Regions from separate parts of the Algoriphagus sp. NF genome, predicted to be linked through region 3. Evidence: riboswitches for the same ligand, from Rfam matches in the RefSeq annotation. Region 3 holds a riboswitch; each other region holds the start of a gene.
What was found. A riboswitch is a leader RNA that binds a small molecule or an ion and turns the genes downstream of it on or off. The one in region 3 is predicted to bind S-adenosylmethionine.
Positions count from the first base shown of each region.

Region 1: another riboswitch for S-adenosylmethionine. It lies ahead of OU792_RS15425 (homocysteine S-methyltransferase family protein); the one in region 3 lies ahead of OU792_RS14295 (O-acetylhomoserine aminocarboxypropyltransferase/cysteine synthase family protein).
Region 2: another riboswitch for S-adenosylmethionine. It lies ahead of OU792_RS12400 (trans-sulfuration enzyme family protein); the one in region 3 lies ahead of OU792_RS14295 (O-acetylhomoserine aminocarboxypropyltransferase/cysteine synthase family protein).

Region 1 covers NZ_JAPEIB010000039.1:8,297-13,696, reverse strand. Annotated here, with positions in the region: gene metH (methionine synthase) at 1-2,224, opposite strand, end outside; gene OU792_RS15425 (homocysteine S-methyltransferase family protein) at 2,217-3,272, opposite strand; SAM riboswitch class I at 3,337-3,436, opposite strand; gene OU792_RS15420 (hypothetical protein) at 3,512-4,828, opposite strand; gene OU792_RS15415 (PAS domain S-box protein) at 4,883-5,400, opposite strand, start outside.
Region 2 covers NZ_JAPEIB010000024.1:43,929-49,328, reverse strand. Annotated here, with positions in the region: gene OU792_RS12420 (N(4)-(beta-N-acetylglucosaminyl)-L-asparaginase) at 1-290, shown strand, start outside; gene OU792_RS12415 (copper homeostasis protein CutC) at 290-1,027, shown strand; gene OU792_RS12410 (FG-GAP repeat domain-containing protein) at 1,024-2,562, shown strand; gene OU792_RS12405 (CBS domain-containing protein) at 2,671-3,132, shown strand; gene OU792_RS12400 (trans-sulfuration enzyme family protein) at 3,161-4,327, opposite strand; SAM riboswitch class I at 4,421-4,528, opposite strand; gene pth (aminoacyl-tRNA hydrolase) at 4,591-5,151, opposite strand; gene OU792_RS12390 (50S ribosomal protein L25/general stress protein Ctc) at 5,226-5,400, opposite strand, start outside.
Region 3 covers NZ_JAPEIB010000032.1:27,344-32,743, forward strand. Annotated here, with positions in the region: gene OU792_RS14280 (M20 family metallo-hydrolase) at 1-352, shown strand, start outside; gene argH (argininosuccinate lyase) at 361-1,701, shown strand; gene OU792_RS14290 (SulP family inorganic anion transporter) at 1,745-3,280, shown strand; SAM riboswitch class I at 3,423-3,533, shown strand; gene OU792_RS14295 (O-acetylhomoserine aminocarboxypropyltransferase/cysteine synthase family protein) at 3,667-4,971, shown strand; gene OU792_RS14300 (homoserine O-acetyltransferase family protein) at 4,973-5,400, shown strand, end outside.

The DNA.
Region 1 (5,400 bases), on a different contig from region 3:
GAAATTCAGCCAATTTTGATTCCATTCCCAAACCTGCCGTCACAGCAAAGCAACCCAAGTAATCCTGCTTTTCCGGATGTAAGTAATCTGCAAGCGAGCGATTTGGTACGCCTCTTCCTTTTTTTCCTTGCTGACGCAAAAAGTGGAATTGACCCAAAGTCAAACTTTCATTCTCGGGATCAAAAGCAGTCGCATCATCCCCTACTCTTTTGACGGGCAATAAGCTAAAGACCGCCTTTGCAGAAAGCCATTTCTCAGCAATAACCTGATCCAGCATGGCTTGAGCATCAGCATAGAGTTTCTTGGCTTCCAATCCGACAACAGGGTCTTCCAAAATTTTAGGAAATCGACCACTGAGCATCCAAGTACTGAAGAATGGGGTCCAGTCAATGTATTTTCTCAGAATAGACAGATCTAAATCTTCCAAAACGGTTTTGCCTAGTACCTTTGGCTTGACAGGCTTATAGTCGGTCCAATCAATAGCCACTGGATTAGCTTTCGCTTCCTCGTAGGAAATCAATTGCTTCACGGATTGCTTGGCTTCATGCTCATCCCGCAATTGTCGATAAGTTTCCTTGATCTGTCGATGATAGGCTTCTTTGGTCTCCTCGGAAATAGCTTCTCCTGCAATCGGCACAGATTTACTCGCATCGGTGACATGCACCACCGTACCTGAATAGACCGGGTCAATTTTTACAGCTGTATGAATTCTTGAGGTCGTAGCACCACCGATGAGAAGCGGGATTTTCAATCCTTGTCGCTCCATTTCAGCAGCCACATTGACCATCTCATCCAAGGAAGGTGTAATTAGACCACTCAAACCGATGATATCCACCTTATTTTTCACGGCTTCATCAATGATCTTTTGTGCATCTACCATGACGCCTAGATCGATGATTTGATAGCTATTACAGGCCAAAACAACTCCCACGATATTCTTTCCGATATCATGCACATCGCCTTTTACGGTCGCCAAAAGGATCTTTTTCAAAGAGGATTCCTCTTGACCTTCTTCCGGCAAAGGCATAAAGGGTTCAAGATAAGCGACAGCCTTTTTCATCACACGGGCTGATTTGACCACCTGAGGAAGGAACATTTTACCTTCTCCGAATAGATCTCCAACCACATTCATTCCATCCATTAGAGGACCTTCAATCACTTTCAGCGGATTGACAAGTTCCTGACGCGCTGCTTCGGTATCTTCTACGATGTAATCCAAAATCCCCTTCACCAAGGCATGTTCTATCCTTTTCCCAACAGGGTCAGAGCGCCAAGCCTCATTCACAGCTTCTTTCTTACCGGAAGACTTGACTGTCTCGGCAAAATCCAAAAGCCGCTCTGTAGCATCTGACCTTCGGTCAAAAAGAACGTCTTCTACTCGTTCTAGGAGATCCTTTGGAATGTCATCATATACTTCCAACATGGTAGGATTGACAATACCCAAGTCCATTCCATGGTGAATGGCATGGTAAAGAAATGCTGCATGCATGGCTTCTCGGACGGGATTATTTCCTCGGAAAGAGAAAGACACATTACTGACTCCACCACTGACTTTGGCTCCAGGAAGGTTTTCTTTGATCCATTTCGTTGCCAAAAAGAAGTCTAAAGCATTTTTCCTATGCTCCTCCATTCCTGTAGCAACAGGAAATATATTGGGATCAAAGATGATATCCTGTGGATTAAATTTGACGCGATCGACTAGAATTCTGTAGCTACGCTCGCAGATTTCAATTCTTCGCTCGAAGGTGTCTGCTTGACCATCTTCATCAAATGCCATCACTACAACCGCAGCTCCAAACTTCTTGATGGTTTTTGCTTGCTGGATAAACTCTTCTTCCCCATTTTTCAGGGAAATGGAATTGACGATTCCTTTACCCTGCACGCACTTCAATCCAGCCAAGATGATACTCCATTTGGAGCTATCGATCATAATGGGAATTCGGCTTATTTCAGGTTCAGAAGCAATCAAATTCAAAAACTTCACCATGGCTGCCTCGCCATCAAGCATCCCCTCATCCATACAGACATCAAGGATCTGTGCTCCACCCCGAACTTGGTCTAGAGCTACTTCCAGTGCTTCATCATATTCTCCATTCAAGATCAGACGGGCAAATTTCTTTGATCCTGTCACATTAGTCCGTTCACCCACATTGACAAAGTTGATATTGGGTGAAAAGACTAGAGGCTCTAGTCCGGATAATTTCAAATAGTCTTGCTTAGGCATTGTTTTCCTCCTCTTCTAATTCCTCTTCGACTTTTCTAGGTTGATATTTTGCAGCTAAGGTGGCCATGGCCCGGATGTGATCGGGAGTTGTTCCGCAGCAACCTCCAAGGATATTGAGCATTCCTTCCTGAAGGAATTCTCCTACCTGACTGGCCATTTCCTCTGCGCCTTGATCGTAGGCCCCAAATTCATTGGGTAGTCCCGCATTGGGATAGGCGGATACATAAAAAGGAGCTTTCTGGGAAAGTACTTTCAGATAAGGTCTGAGTTCCTTGGCTCCAAGCGCACAATTCAAACCGACAGAAAGCAAAGGCACGTGAGAAATAGAAATCAGGAAAGCCTCGGTAGTTTGTCCCGAAAGTGTTCTCCCGGAAGCATCGGTAATCGTACCTGAAATCATAATTGGAATTCCTCCTTCTTTCGGATCCAAAGGAATTCCTCTTTCTTCAAATACATCCTGAATGGCATAAAGCGCAGCTTTGGCATTCAGGGTATCAAATATGGTCTCAACCAATAAAATATCGGCTCCTCCATCCAAAAGGCCCCTCACCTGCTCTGCATAAGCTTCTGCCAACTGATCAAAAGTAATGGCTCGATAACCCGGATCATTTACATCAGGAGAAATCGACGCGGTTCGGTTGGTCGGCCCCATGGCACCTGCAACGAAACGAGGTTTATCAGGATTCTTCTTGGTAAATTCTTCTGCAACCTCTCGAGCAAGCTTGGCTGACTGGAAATTGATTTCATAAGCCAAATGTGAAAGTTGATAATCTTCCTGTGCGATCGATGTTCCCGAAAAGGTGTTGGTTTCTATAATATCAGCACCAGCTTCCAGATATTCAGCATGAATAGCTTTGATGATTTCCGGACGGCTAAGAGACAATAAATCATTATTTCCTTTCAAAGCTTTGGGGTGATTCGCCAACTCAGACGTGCGAAAATCTTCCTCCTCCAGTTTATAGCGCTGAATCATGGTTCCCATGGCGCCATCTAGGATTAGGATTCTGTTTTTAATTGCTTGAAGGAGTAATTCCGTTCTGTTTTGCATAGTTTTTTTGTTCAAAAAGCTTATCGAGCAAAACACGGAGAAAAATACGGGTGGTAAATTTTTCCGCTCATCTTCTTCCGGCGATTCCGGAATGGGAATTAGCACCTTGTTTTCAGGTTGCTAAGACGTCGTAGGGCCCTTCCCTCAGTCTTTCTCGATAAGCATCCCAAATGTAAGTCCTATTTGGAAAAAATACTAGTTAGCATAGCTTTAATTAAAAACTAAGTATCAAAGCCGCGTCAAGGACGAATACCGAAGCCAAATGACACATAAGGCGCAGTCATAAAGCCTGCCATATCCAATTCCGCGAGTCGATAATTTGCCAATGCCAGTTCATAGCCTACCGAGGTGGTAAATACCAAATCAATCAGCTTTCGCTTCGTAATCGGGTAGGCATATTCAAAAGAAAGCTCGGGCTTGGCCATCAAGCCACTGTTTTTCAAATATCCATCATAATCCCTCTGCTGAAAAAGCTCTGGAAAATCGGGCTTTTCATCCGTGGACAAAGTGTAGCGAATATTCCCATAGCCAATACCACCCATGCCATGAATGGCCATATTCCGGTACTCAATTAGTTTCCAACCTCCGTTAGCATAAATCCGAAGGCTGTTAAGGGAATGGGATTTCAACGAATTAGCGTCTCCATCCATGGCCAAATTGAAGACTTCCACCCCATAGAGCAGCTTTTCATTTTCGCCAGTGATCTTCAAGCCCAGATTTCTTGGCATGCCTTCCAATGGTTCTAAGCCTGCTTCAACAAGCTGTGAATTAAATGTGTTGGGTTTGGTGAAATGAATCCCTGATACCAACTGAAAACTCATGCTGGCATCTTTGTAAAAAAAATTACGGTCAGGAATAGTCAGGCCCGCACCAACTCTTAGAAAAGCACCACTTTGCGCGTTTTGGAATGACATCCCACTCATCGTCCATTTTCCCTCAATTGGACTGAAGGCATATCCTAATTTCGCAATCACAGCCAAGGCTTCTTTTCTCCTAGGAAGATCAAAATCATAACTAAGTTGGAAGCCGATTTCGGTCAAAAAGTCACCGTAGCGCATCGTTCCTCGCTGGATGTCATTTTCTCTCAGGATAAATCCCCGCTCTGGATTGGCAAGAAAATCCGGGAGGTTTTGCGCTTCAGTTGCTTTAAGCATCTGAAAATTCAAAAAACCGACTCCCAAAGACATGTAGTGAATGAGTTGAAATCGTGATTCTTCGGTAAAGGCATAGCCAACATTCAGCAAAAAACGGGAAGATCGATGCCCTAAATTATAACCATCCAAATCAGATTGATTGCCTCGGTTGTGGTAAAGCTCGGCTCCAAAGACAAAATCATTCAGTCTGTTTTGATAGCCAAGCCCAAGCGTATGGTAGCGATTTCGAAGCGGAGAAAGTCCTCGATCACTGAGCATCCGGTTAAATTGATTGAGCTCAGCACCACTGGTACCGATCACGGCATAGAGGGTCGTTCGCTTGGACACCAAGCCTTGGGCAAGAATCAAAAACGGCTGAAAAACCAATAGAATCAGAATGGAGCTTCTGAAAAAATTGCGCATAGATTGGGACTTTTTCTAAAGACGAAGGTAAATCCTTTGAAGGCAAAATGCATGCTAATCAGAAGCAGGTTTCCTTTTTCTCTCAAATTTTGAGATTTTTTCGTACAAAAGATCCGGCGTAAATGGTTTTGGAACGTAATCATTGAAGCCAATTTTGTTCAACTCTTCCTTGATTTCCTCCAGTGAAGTTGCCGTCAGTGCTAAAATGGGTATCTGTGATTTTTTGGCATCTGAGTGACTTCTGATGGCTCTTGCTACAGAAAATCCATCCAAAACAGGCATTTGTAAATCCAAAAGTATCAAGTCAAAATCTCCCTTTTCGAATAATTCTAGGGCTTGCTGCCCATCATTAGCCAATTCCAAGTGACCTGTATTCCACTTATTCAAAAACTTCTTGATCAGCAACTGATTGACCATATTGTCCTCTGCCACCAAGATCGAATAGTTTTCTAAACTTCTTAGCGAAGTAAAGCCCAGGTTCGGTGAACTATCTTCTTTTTTCTCTTTTACCTGAAGAGCAATCTCGAATTCGAATACACTTCCTCCCGATGGGTTAGGAGAATAATGAATCT
Region 2 (5,400 bases), on a different contig from region 3:
AAGTCGGCGCCGCAACGGCAACCGGTTTGGGAGAGTCAATTATTCGTATCTGCGGTAGTTTTTTGATTGTAGAGTTGATGCGCCAAGGCAGAACTCCTCAGGAAGCTTGTGAGGAAGCTGTTCGGAGATTGATTTCCAAAAACAAAAAGGATATTGCAGATATTCAAGCAGGCTTTCTCGCTATCAATAAAGAGGGGCAAGTTGGTGCGTTTGCCGTGCAGCCGGGGTTCAACTTTGCCCAAGCCACCCTTTCTAATAATGATTTGATTGACTCCAAAAGTCACTTTTGATGTCCATATTACTAGAAGCACCCGTTTTTAATATACAATCAGCTCTAGATGCTGCCCGATTTGGGGTACATCGCCTGGAGTTATGCGCCAATTTTCCTGAGGGAGGTGAAACACCGAGCGTAGGAATGCTGGAAGTTTTAAAAAGCGAGCTGGATATTCCAGTTTTTGTAATGATACGCCCCCGAGGAGGAGATTTTTGCTATTCGCAAAAAGAACTCTTGGTGATGAAACGTGATATCGAAGCCCTAGGAAAAGCGGGTGCTGACGGCTTTGTGTTTGGAGTGTTGGATTCTAAAGGAGCTGTACAAAATGATGCTTGCGAGAGCTTACTTAGAGCAGCATCGGGGAAGCCCTGTACCTTTCATCGAGCATTCGATGCATGCCAAGATCCTGAAAGAAGTCTGGAGGCTATTATTCAGCTAGGTTTTCAACGTATTTTGACCTCAGGGGCTCGAAATTCCGTCTCTGAAGGAATGGATTTGATCGAGAAGCTATTGCAAATGGCAGGTGATCGAATTATCATCATGCCTGGTGGTGGGTCAAAGCCTGAGCATGTAAGTCATCTTCAGAAGTATTCAAACTTTCAAGAGATCCATGCTTCATGCAAAACAAAAGTCCTTTCCCCCAATCAATTTATAAATCCTGAGGTTAGTTTTACGAGTAATCCGGATGATTTCAAGTATCATCTGGGAATAGACGCTGATTTGGTAAAGGAATTTCTGGAGGCAGGGAAATGAAGGGAAGATTGATAGTTTTACTTTTTCTAGTACTTAACTGGGCTTGTGAGCCTATTTCTGAGCGAAAGCAACCTGTCCCTAGCCTTTATCAGCTTTCTCAAATGGATCTGAATTTGGGCGGGGAAAAATTAGCTGAATTGTACTGTGGCAATTGCCATTTGATGCCAGATCCATCCATTTTGGATAAGGTAACCTGGAAAGAAAATGTGCTGCCGGATATGCGAATGCGAATGGGCCTATACCTTGAGGAAGATTTTGGGGTAACGCTACCTCGAGACCGAGGAGTTCCTTCAGGGATTTATTCAGACATTCCACTTATTAAGAAGGATGATTGGGAGAAGTTGCGGGATTATTATCTCTCCAAAGCTCCGGATTTTCCTCTTCCACAGAAAGAAAAGATAGCGCCTGAATTGGGAATTCCTGGATTTGAGGTGTTGATGCCAGCCTTTGATTTCGTTTACCCTGATTTGACCACGATGATTCATGTTGACAGTGCTTCGCGGATTTGGCTAGGGCATCGATTCAAAAAACTTTTTTATTTGGATCTTTCAGAAAACCCTACGCTCCTCGACTCCCTGAATACCGGTATTGCTCCAGTTTCTATAGCGAAGAGAGGGAGTTCTTTCGAACTCTTGACTATGGGACGTATGGACCCATCAAATGATTCCCTTGGTAATATTGTACGTTTTATTCCCAATGAGGGAGATTGGAAAAGGGAAATTATTCAGGAAAAATTAATGCGTCCGGTTCATGTTTCCTGGGGGGATTTAAATGGGGATGGCCTTCAAGATCGGGTGATTTCGCAATTTGGAAATCACTTGGGAAAGCTTAGTGTGTTTTTCGGTGGGGATGAAGAAAATGAGGAAGTAGTATTGAAGGCACTGCCTGGTGCCCGAAAGACAGAGTTGGTTGATTGGGACGGGGATGGAGATTTGGACATTGTAGGGATGATGACACAGGCGGCTGAAGGTATTTTTCTTTGGGAAAATCAAGGCGAGGGAAGATTTTTCGAAAGGATTTTGCTTCAGTTCCAACCTGCATTCGGCTCCAGTGATTTTCAGCTCGTAGATATGAATGACGATGGGAAGCTGGATCTTGTCCTCGTCAATGGGGACAATGCAGACCAATCCCAGATTTTGAAAAACTATCATGGTGTGCGAATTTTCCATAATCTCGGTGAAAATGAATTTGAGGAAAGTTGGTTTTATCCCATGTATGGTGCAAGTGGAGTGGAAGTCGCTGATTTTGATCAAGATGGGGACTTGGATATCGTAGCGATTTCCTTTTTTCCAGATAAAAGTCAAAAACCAAAAGAGGATTTGATTTTCTTTGAAAATAAGGGCAAGAATCAGTTTAAACCCTATTTACCAAAAGTTCAATTTGATACCAATTACCTGATACTTTCAAAAGGCGATGTTGATGAGGATGGGGATTTGGATATTTTGGTAGGAAGTTTTGATTTTAATGACCTTTACAAAGGACCTTCTGAAAAGTGGCGACCAATTTTATTCATAAAGAATAAAATTTTTAATTAATTAATTAAATCAAAATAAAAATCTGAAAATATATATTTTTTAATTTAATGATTGGATTTTAAGCTGAAAATCAGTAGTTTATAAGTTCACTTTAAAAAAATCTCAATCATGGTTAAAAGTTTTCAAGGAGTAAGACTAGCGGAGCCAAAAAGAAATACTCCAACTCCCATTTTGGTCAGAGATCACATGAGTACCAATTTGGTGACATTTCATCCGGAAGACACCATTGACCAGGTACTTGAGGTGCTGACAAAAAGGAAAATTTCCGGAGCTCCTGTGGTGGATGAATCAGGGGGCTTGGTAGGAATCATCTCAGAGGTAGATTGCCTGAAAGAAATCATCAAAGGGAAATACACCAATACACCGAAGTTTCCTGCAAAAGTAAAAGAGCACATGAGCACAGATGTGATGACTTTATCACCGGATTTATCGCTTTTTGATGCAGCAGGAAAGTTTTTAGAACTTAAGATTCGTCGTTTTCCAGTTTTGAAGGACAATAGATTAGTAGGGCAAATCAGTCTTAGTGATATCATTCGGGCTTTTCCCAAACTCAAGCATACGACTTGGTGAAATTTAAAGCGACTCTAGGTCGCTTTTTTTATTTGGATCTTTCCAATGCTCGTTCCACATCCTTTACAATATCTTCAGGATGTTCTAATCCAACCGATAGCCTGATAAGTCCAGGATGAATCCCTACTCTTTCCCGCTCCTCTTCAGTGAGCTTGCTATGTGTGGTAGAGGCAGGATGTGTAATGATACTTCGGCTATCTCCAAGATTTGCAGTGATTGAGATCATTTGTAGCTGATCAATGAATCGTTGTGCCCGACTTATGCCACCCTCGAGATTTAAGGTGACTATTCCTCCTCCCTGACTCATTTGTTTTTGAGCAAGGTGATGTTGAGGGTGAGATTTTAGAAATGGATACTTTACTTCATTTATGCCCGATTTCCCTTCAAAGTAGCTTGCAATTTTTAATGAGCTTTCACAATGCCTGTCCATACGAACAGCCAGTGTTTCCATGCTCTTTGATAGCATCCAAGCATTGAAAGGTGAGATAGCAGGGCCCGTATGGCGGGTAAAAAACTGAACCTCTTTGATCAGGTCTTTTTTGCCTAAAATCAGTCCACCTAGGACGCGTCCTTGCCCATCGATGTATTTCGTAGCACTGTGTGTGACGATATGGGCACCCCATTTGGCAGGCTGCTGCAAATAGGGAGTCGCAAAGCAATTGTCCACTACCAAAATCAGATTGTGTGCAGTGGCGAACTTTCCTGCCCACTCCAGGTCGATGATTTCCAGACCTGGGTTGGAAGGGGTTTCCAAAAAGAGCATTTTCGTATTTGCCTGTAAAAGCTTTTCCCAGTTTTGATAGTCCGAAATATCTCCATAAGTGGAGGTGATTCCCCATTTTGGAAAGACTCGAGTGAGTAATTGATGAGTAGAGCCAAAAAGTGAGCGTGCCGCCAAGACATGGTCTCCTTGCTGGAGGAGAGAGGCTATACTTCCAAACATCGCTGCCATACCAGAAGCAGTAGCTACCCCATCTTCAGTTCCCTCTGCTCGACAGACCTTTTCGATCAATTCTGAGGAATTGGGGTTAGCATACCTGGAATAAATATTTCCTGAGGTTTCATCTGCAAAAGTAGCTCTAGCTTCTTCAGCAGAATCGAATGTAAAGCTTGATGTCAGAAAAATAGGGGCTGAGTGTTCCCGCTCGTTGGTTCGGGATTGGGTTCGGATTGACTCTGTTTCGAAATGTGCCATAGAATAATTTTTTTGGAAAAATCAGGCTATGCGACTGATAAAGATTTTCCCAAAAATTCACACCGAACCAGAAATAGGGGTAGATTTTACGCCAACTTATAGTTCCCAATTTGGGTAGGATTTGGCACCTTTCTCGAAGAGATTTCGGGATGGTTGCCAGAGGGTCATAGAGCCTATTCTCTCGCCTCTTCTTTATAAATCAGTTGCCTGAAGTGATACAAATAAAGAGGGAGATTTGGTCATTTCCAAATCTCCCTTTTAAATCAGTCATTAAATTGGGTCATAGTTTGGGATATGCCTATGGTACAGAATCCAAAAATCATTTCTATGGCTTTGTCCATCATAATGGGTAACTCATCAAACTCGTTTTGAGTAAATCTACCTAAGACATAATCTACCTGTCGCCCTTTTGGGAAGTCATCTCCAATCCCCATTCTTAGTCTCGGATAGTCTTGCCCTCCGCAAAGCGCTTCAATGTTTTTTAGTCCATTATGACCGGCAGAACTCCCTTTGGCACGCATTCGTAATTTGCCGAATGGAATAGCAACGTCATCGACTAGAACGAGTATATTTTCCTTCGATACGTTGAGCTCTTTCATCCAATAGTTTACGGCCTTACCACTGAGATTCATGTAAGTGGTAGGTTTGATCAAATGTAGCGTTCGCCCTTTATGCTTGATTTCAGTTTTGAAGGCTAATCGGTCACTTTTCCAGTCTGCAGCTGTTTTTTCAGCTAGTCTATCCAAAGTCAGAAACCCAATATTATGCCTTGTGAGCTCGTATTCCGGTCCAATATTACCTAGTCCTACTATCAGATATTTCATACGAATGTCTTTGTAGCATTAAAATAAAAAAATCCTGCCCTTGGGAGGCAGGATTTGATCAAGATTCTAATTGATTATTCCTCGTCGCCACCTTTTTTGCCACGAAGAGCTCTTGGAATTCCGATAGTCACGATGGATACATTTGGACTGGTTAGAATTTCAAAGTTCTCAGGCTTCAATTCACCTACTTTGAAAGACTTTCCAAGGTCAAGCTTAGAAATATCAACCTCAATGAAATCAGGGAAATCC
Region 3 (5,400 bases):
TACTTATACTCTCGATGTGAGGGTGACTGACGCTTACACTCTGGAGGAAGCCATAGAGGAGCTCCAAGTGGGATTGCATGCCAAACTTACACCCCGATCACTTCGATTGAATAGCACACGTCCTTTGGACGGTCATCCGATTATGAAAGCTGCAATTAAATGTGGTATAGAAACTTTTGGAAGTCCTACCCTTTCGGATCAAGCACTTATCCCCTTCCCATCTATCAAAATCGGACCCGGTGATTCTGCAAGATCTCACTCTGCAGATGAGTTCATTTATATCGAGGAGATAGAAAAAGGAGTGTTAGGCTACTTACTTCTTTTAGAAAAATACGTACAGCTTATAAAATAAACAGCAAAATGAAGATTTGGCAGAAAGCCAGTGGCAATAAAAAGGAAGTAGAAGAATTCACGATAGGAAGAGATCCGGAATTTGATTTGATTTTGGCTCCTTTTGATGTGCTCGGATCCATGGCTCACGCCAAAATGCTTTTCAAAATCGGCTTGCTTACAGAAGAAGAAAACAAGCAGTTGCAAGAAGGTCTGAAAACGATCTATTTGGAAATTGAGCAAGGCAAATTTTCCATAGATCCGGGAATCGAAGATGTTCATTCTCAGGTGGAGTTTCTATTGACTCAGCGACTTGGTGATGTTGGAAAAAAGCTTCATTCTGGCCGAAGCCGAAATGACCAGGTTCTCGTTGATTTGAAGCTGTATTACCGAGCTGCAATCCGTGAATTGGTTGAATCAATTAAGGAGTTGGGCGAACTCCTAGCCCATCTTTCGGAGAAACATCAAAAAGACCTAATGCCGGGATATACGCACACCCAATTGGCCATGCCTTCAAGCTTTGGGCTTTGGTTTTCCTCTGTTTTGGAGGGGCTAAGTGAAGACCTAGCGCTTTTAAAAGCAGCTTTTGATTTATCGGATAAAAATCCATTGGGTTCCGCGGCTGGATATGGTTCAAGCTTTCCTTTAGACAGAACTTACACTACCCGATTATTGGGCTTCTCAGACTTACATCACAATGTGATTAACGCACAAAATAGCCGTGGAAAGACGGAAAGAACTCTTTCTTTTGCCCTGGCGGGAATTGCAGCCACACTGAATCGTCTTGCAGATGATGTTTGTCTGTTTATGAATCAACAATTCGGGTTTATAAGTTTTCCGGATGAACTCACCACTGGTTCGAGTATCATGCCTCACAAGAAAAATCCAGATGTATTTGAACTGATTCGTGCCAAAACCAATCAAATTCAATCCATTCCTCAGACTATTTCGATGATTTTGACTAATTCCACGACAGGCTATCATCGTGATTTACAACTTTTGAAAGAGGAAATTTTCCCCGGACTTGAGAGTCTTAAAAGCTGCGTAGAAATGTCCAATTTCATGCTTAAAGATATTCAAATCAAAAAGGATGTCCTGAATGACAAGTTTTATCAGCATGTATTTTCCGTGGAGGTTGTCAATGATTTAGTATTAAGTGGAATGCCATTTAGAGATGCCTATAAAAAAGTCGGTTTGGATATAGAATCCGGTAATTTTGCACCTGACCAAAGCACTGTTTCCCATACCCACGAGGGAAGCATTGGCAATCTATGCTTACCTGCGATTGAAACCAAATTCAAAACTGCCTTAGATTCCTTTGATTTTACCGCAATTGACACTGCCTTTGGAGAACTTTTGAGCCCTAGTTGAGCGTCTATTTTATATAATAAACTTTTCAACCCACACGGCTCATATGGCTCAGACCATCACCAAAAACATCATAAAGAATGACTTGAAGGCCTCGCTTGTGGTCTTTTTGGTGGCATTGCCTTTATGCTTGGGAATTGCAGTGGCAAGTGGTGCTCCGCCCTTGGCAGGTTTGATTGCCGGAATAATCGGAGGTGTAGTAATCGGCGTTCTTTCAGGTTCTCATGTCAGTGTCAGTGGACCTGCTGCAGGACTTACCGTTATTGTTTTGGATTCCATTGCCAGCTTAGGCAGTTTCGATCTTTTTCTTGGTACTGTCGTGATTGCGGGACTTATTCAGATTATTCTCGGTTTTGCAAAGGCTGGGGTTTTGGGCTATTATTTCCCGCATTCTGTGATAAAAGGGATGCTCACTGCCATCGGCCTCATCCTGATCATTAAGCAAATACCGCATGGACTTGGCTGGAATAAGGAAGCAATGGGCCTTGCGCAATTGGAAAGTAGCAGTTCCTTTTCGGAAATATGGTTTGCCTTTCAAAATTTTAGCATTGGAGCAATCCCAATCACTCTGATTTCACTACTTATCCTTAACTTTTTCGATAGACCCAAAATAAAAGCTCATAAGTTGGCAGGTGTAATTCCTGGCGCACTTTGGGTAGTAGTTTTGGGAGTTTTAATTAATAAATTTTACCAGATCTTTCTTCCCGATTGGATTCAAAGCGGTAAACTTTTGGTGAATATTCCGATTGCCGGAAACTTAGCCGAAATGGCGAGCTTATTAACTTTTCCTGATTTTTCAGCCATCAACACCTCCAATTTCTGGATTATCGCCGTGACAATAGCTGTGATTGCCAGCATTGAAACGCTCTTGAGTATCGAAGCCGGAGATAAGATGGATCCGGAAAAACGAATTACACCTACCTCACGAGAGCTTGTAGCACAGGGAGTTGGAAATTCTATTTCGGGATTAATTGGAGGCCTCCCCGTTACTGCTGTGATTGTTCGGACATCTGCCAATATTGGAGCCGGTGCTAAAACCAAACTATCAGCAATTTTTCATGGAGTCCTGATATTCATTTTGGTATTAACTATACCAGAAATATTGAATCAAATCCCCTTAAGCTGTCTTGCTGCCATCCTTATTATGGTCGGCTACAAATTGGCAAAGCCTTCTGTATTTATCGATGAGTACCTTAAAGGAAGAAGTCAGTTTATACCATTTATAGTCACCGTCATCGCTATTTTACTAACAAATCTCCTAGTTGGAATCGGTATAGGTTTGGTGGTTGGATTTTTCTTCATCATTCAGGCTAACTACCATAAAACAGTCACCCTGTCAGAGGATAAAGGAGTTTATGTACTCAAGCTTCAGAAACAAGTGTCCTATTTAAACAAAGCTCCACTGATGAAGGCTTTAGAGTCTATTCCGGATGGAAGTGAGGTCCTAATCAATGCTACCAAAGCCAAGTTTATCGATAAGGATATCGAAGAAATCCTAAATAATTTCATCAGCTCTTCTACTCAAAAATCAATTGATGTAAAAACCAAAGGTTTCAAATACAACCTGAATGAATTTCATTAAATAGTTAAGCCACTTCATTTCCTTCTGACATCAAGGAGTGAACTATCTCTTTTAAAAATTCAGCATTAAATTATCCGAAACGTTTTGAAATCTTAAAACTCAGCGCTTACTTTGTTGCATCCTTATACTTTTTGAGTGTGAGGATTTATAAAGAAGAGGCGAGAGACAGGCTCATTGACCCTCTGGCAACCTTCCAAAGTGGAAAGGTGCCAATTCCTGCCGACTGAGGTATTCTCATTCGGAAATATAAATTCTTCGCAAATGATTACACACAACACCTTACCTCCCATTTCATCACTTTCTTTTGAAATCGCTTCTCGCGAACAGGATTGCTAATAGCAATACTGAATAATTTGTAAATCTTAACCCTTTAAACCCTATAAATTATGTCTGTTAACTATCATTTTGAAACACTTCAGTTACATGCTGGTCAAGAACCTGACCCAACTACCAATTCAAGGGCTGTACCAATTTATCAAACCACCTCCTACACCTTCAATTCCGCTGAGCACGGAGCCAATCTTTTTGGATTGAAAGAATTTGGGAATATCTATACCCGAATCATGAATCCGACGAACGATGTCTTCGAAAAGCGGGTAGCAGCACTTGAAGGCGGAGTAGCTGCTTTGGCTACATCCTCTGGTCAAGCAGCTCAGTTTTTGGCTTTAAACAATATTCTCCAAGCAGGGGACAATTTTGTGTCCACATCTTACCTCTACGGTGGCACTTACAATCAATTTAAAGTTGCTTTTAAGCGTATTGGTATCGAAGCTCGATTTGCCAAAGGAAATGCTCCAGAAAACTTCGATGCATTGATCGATGAAAAAACAAAAGCGATTTATCTAGAGACAATTGGTAATCCGGAATTTAACATTCCAGATTTTGAAGCCATTGCCAAGGTGGCAAAGAAACATGACATTCCTTTGATTGTTGACAACACCTTCGGAGCTGGTGGATTTTTATGCAAACCACTCGACCATGGAGCAAATATCGTCACCGCTTCGGCTACCAAGTGGATTGGCGGACATGGCACATCAGTCGGTGGCGTCATAGTAGATGGTGGTAATTTCAATTGGGGAAATGGTAAGTTTCCGCAATTTTCTGAGCCTTCGGAGGGCTATCATGGACTCAATTTCTGGGAAGTGTTTGGTGAAGGAAATCCACTAGGCTTACCCAATATAGCTTTTGCTATTCGCGCTAGAGTTGAAGGTCTTCGGGATTTTGGCCCTTCTCAGAGCCCATTCAATTCTTTCTTGCTCTTGCAAGGACTGGAAACTTTATCTTTGCGTGTCGAGCGAACTACACAAAATGCCCTTGCATTGGCAGAATGGCTTGAAAATCATCCCAAAGTAAAGAAGGTGAATTACCCAGGCCTGAAGTCTTCCCCTTATCATGAACTGGCGAAAAAATATTTGAGAAATGGATTTGGTGGAGTGCTAAGTTTCGAAGTAGCAGGTGATAAGGAAAAAGCTACTAAAGTCATCGATTCCTTGCAATTGATCTCTCACCTAGCCAACGTGGGCGATGCTAAAACGCTCATTATTCAACCATCAGCTACTACGCATCAGCAGCTCAGCGATCAAGAGCAACTAGCTGCAGGAGTAACGCCAAGCTTGTTGAGATTATCTGTTGGTTTTGAACACATTGAAGATTTGAAAGCAGACTTGCAGCAGGCTTTTGACCAAGTATAAAATGACTGAAAAGTTAACAATACCTTCTATTGAAATGCGTACGGAATCCTTTATATCCCAGACTCCATTTGAATTGGAGTCTGGGAAAGTTCTCCCTGAGCTAGAACTGACCTACACCACCTATGGGAGTCTGAATGCAGAGCAAAACAATGTAGTTTGGGTAGTTCATGCCTTGACTGGAGATTCCAAGGTAGGCGAATGGTGGAATGGTATGGTGGGTGAAGATCAATTTTACGATCCGGCAAACCACTTCATTATCTGTGTCAATTTACTAGGATCCTGCTACGGTTCAACCAGTCCCCTTTCCCTCAATTCAAAAACAGGTGATGCCTACTATTATGATTTTCCTTTCCTATCTACAAGGGATATGGCTCGAGCCTTAGATTTGGTCAGAGAAGGTTTAGGAATTAGTACGATCCATACGCTCTT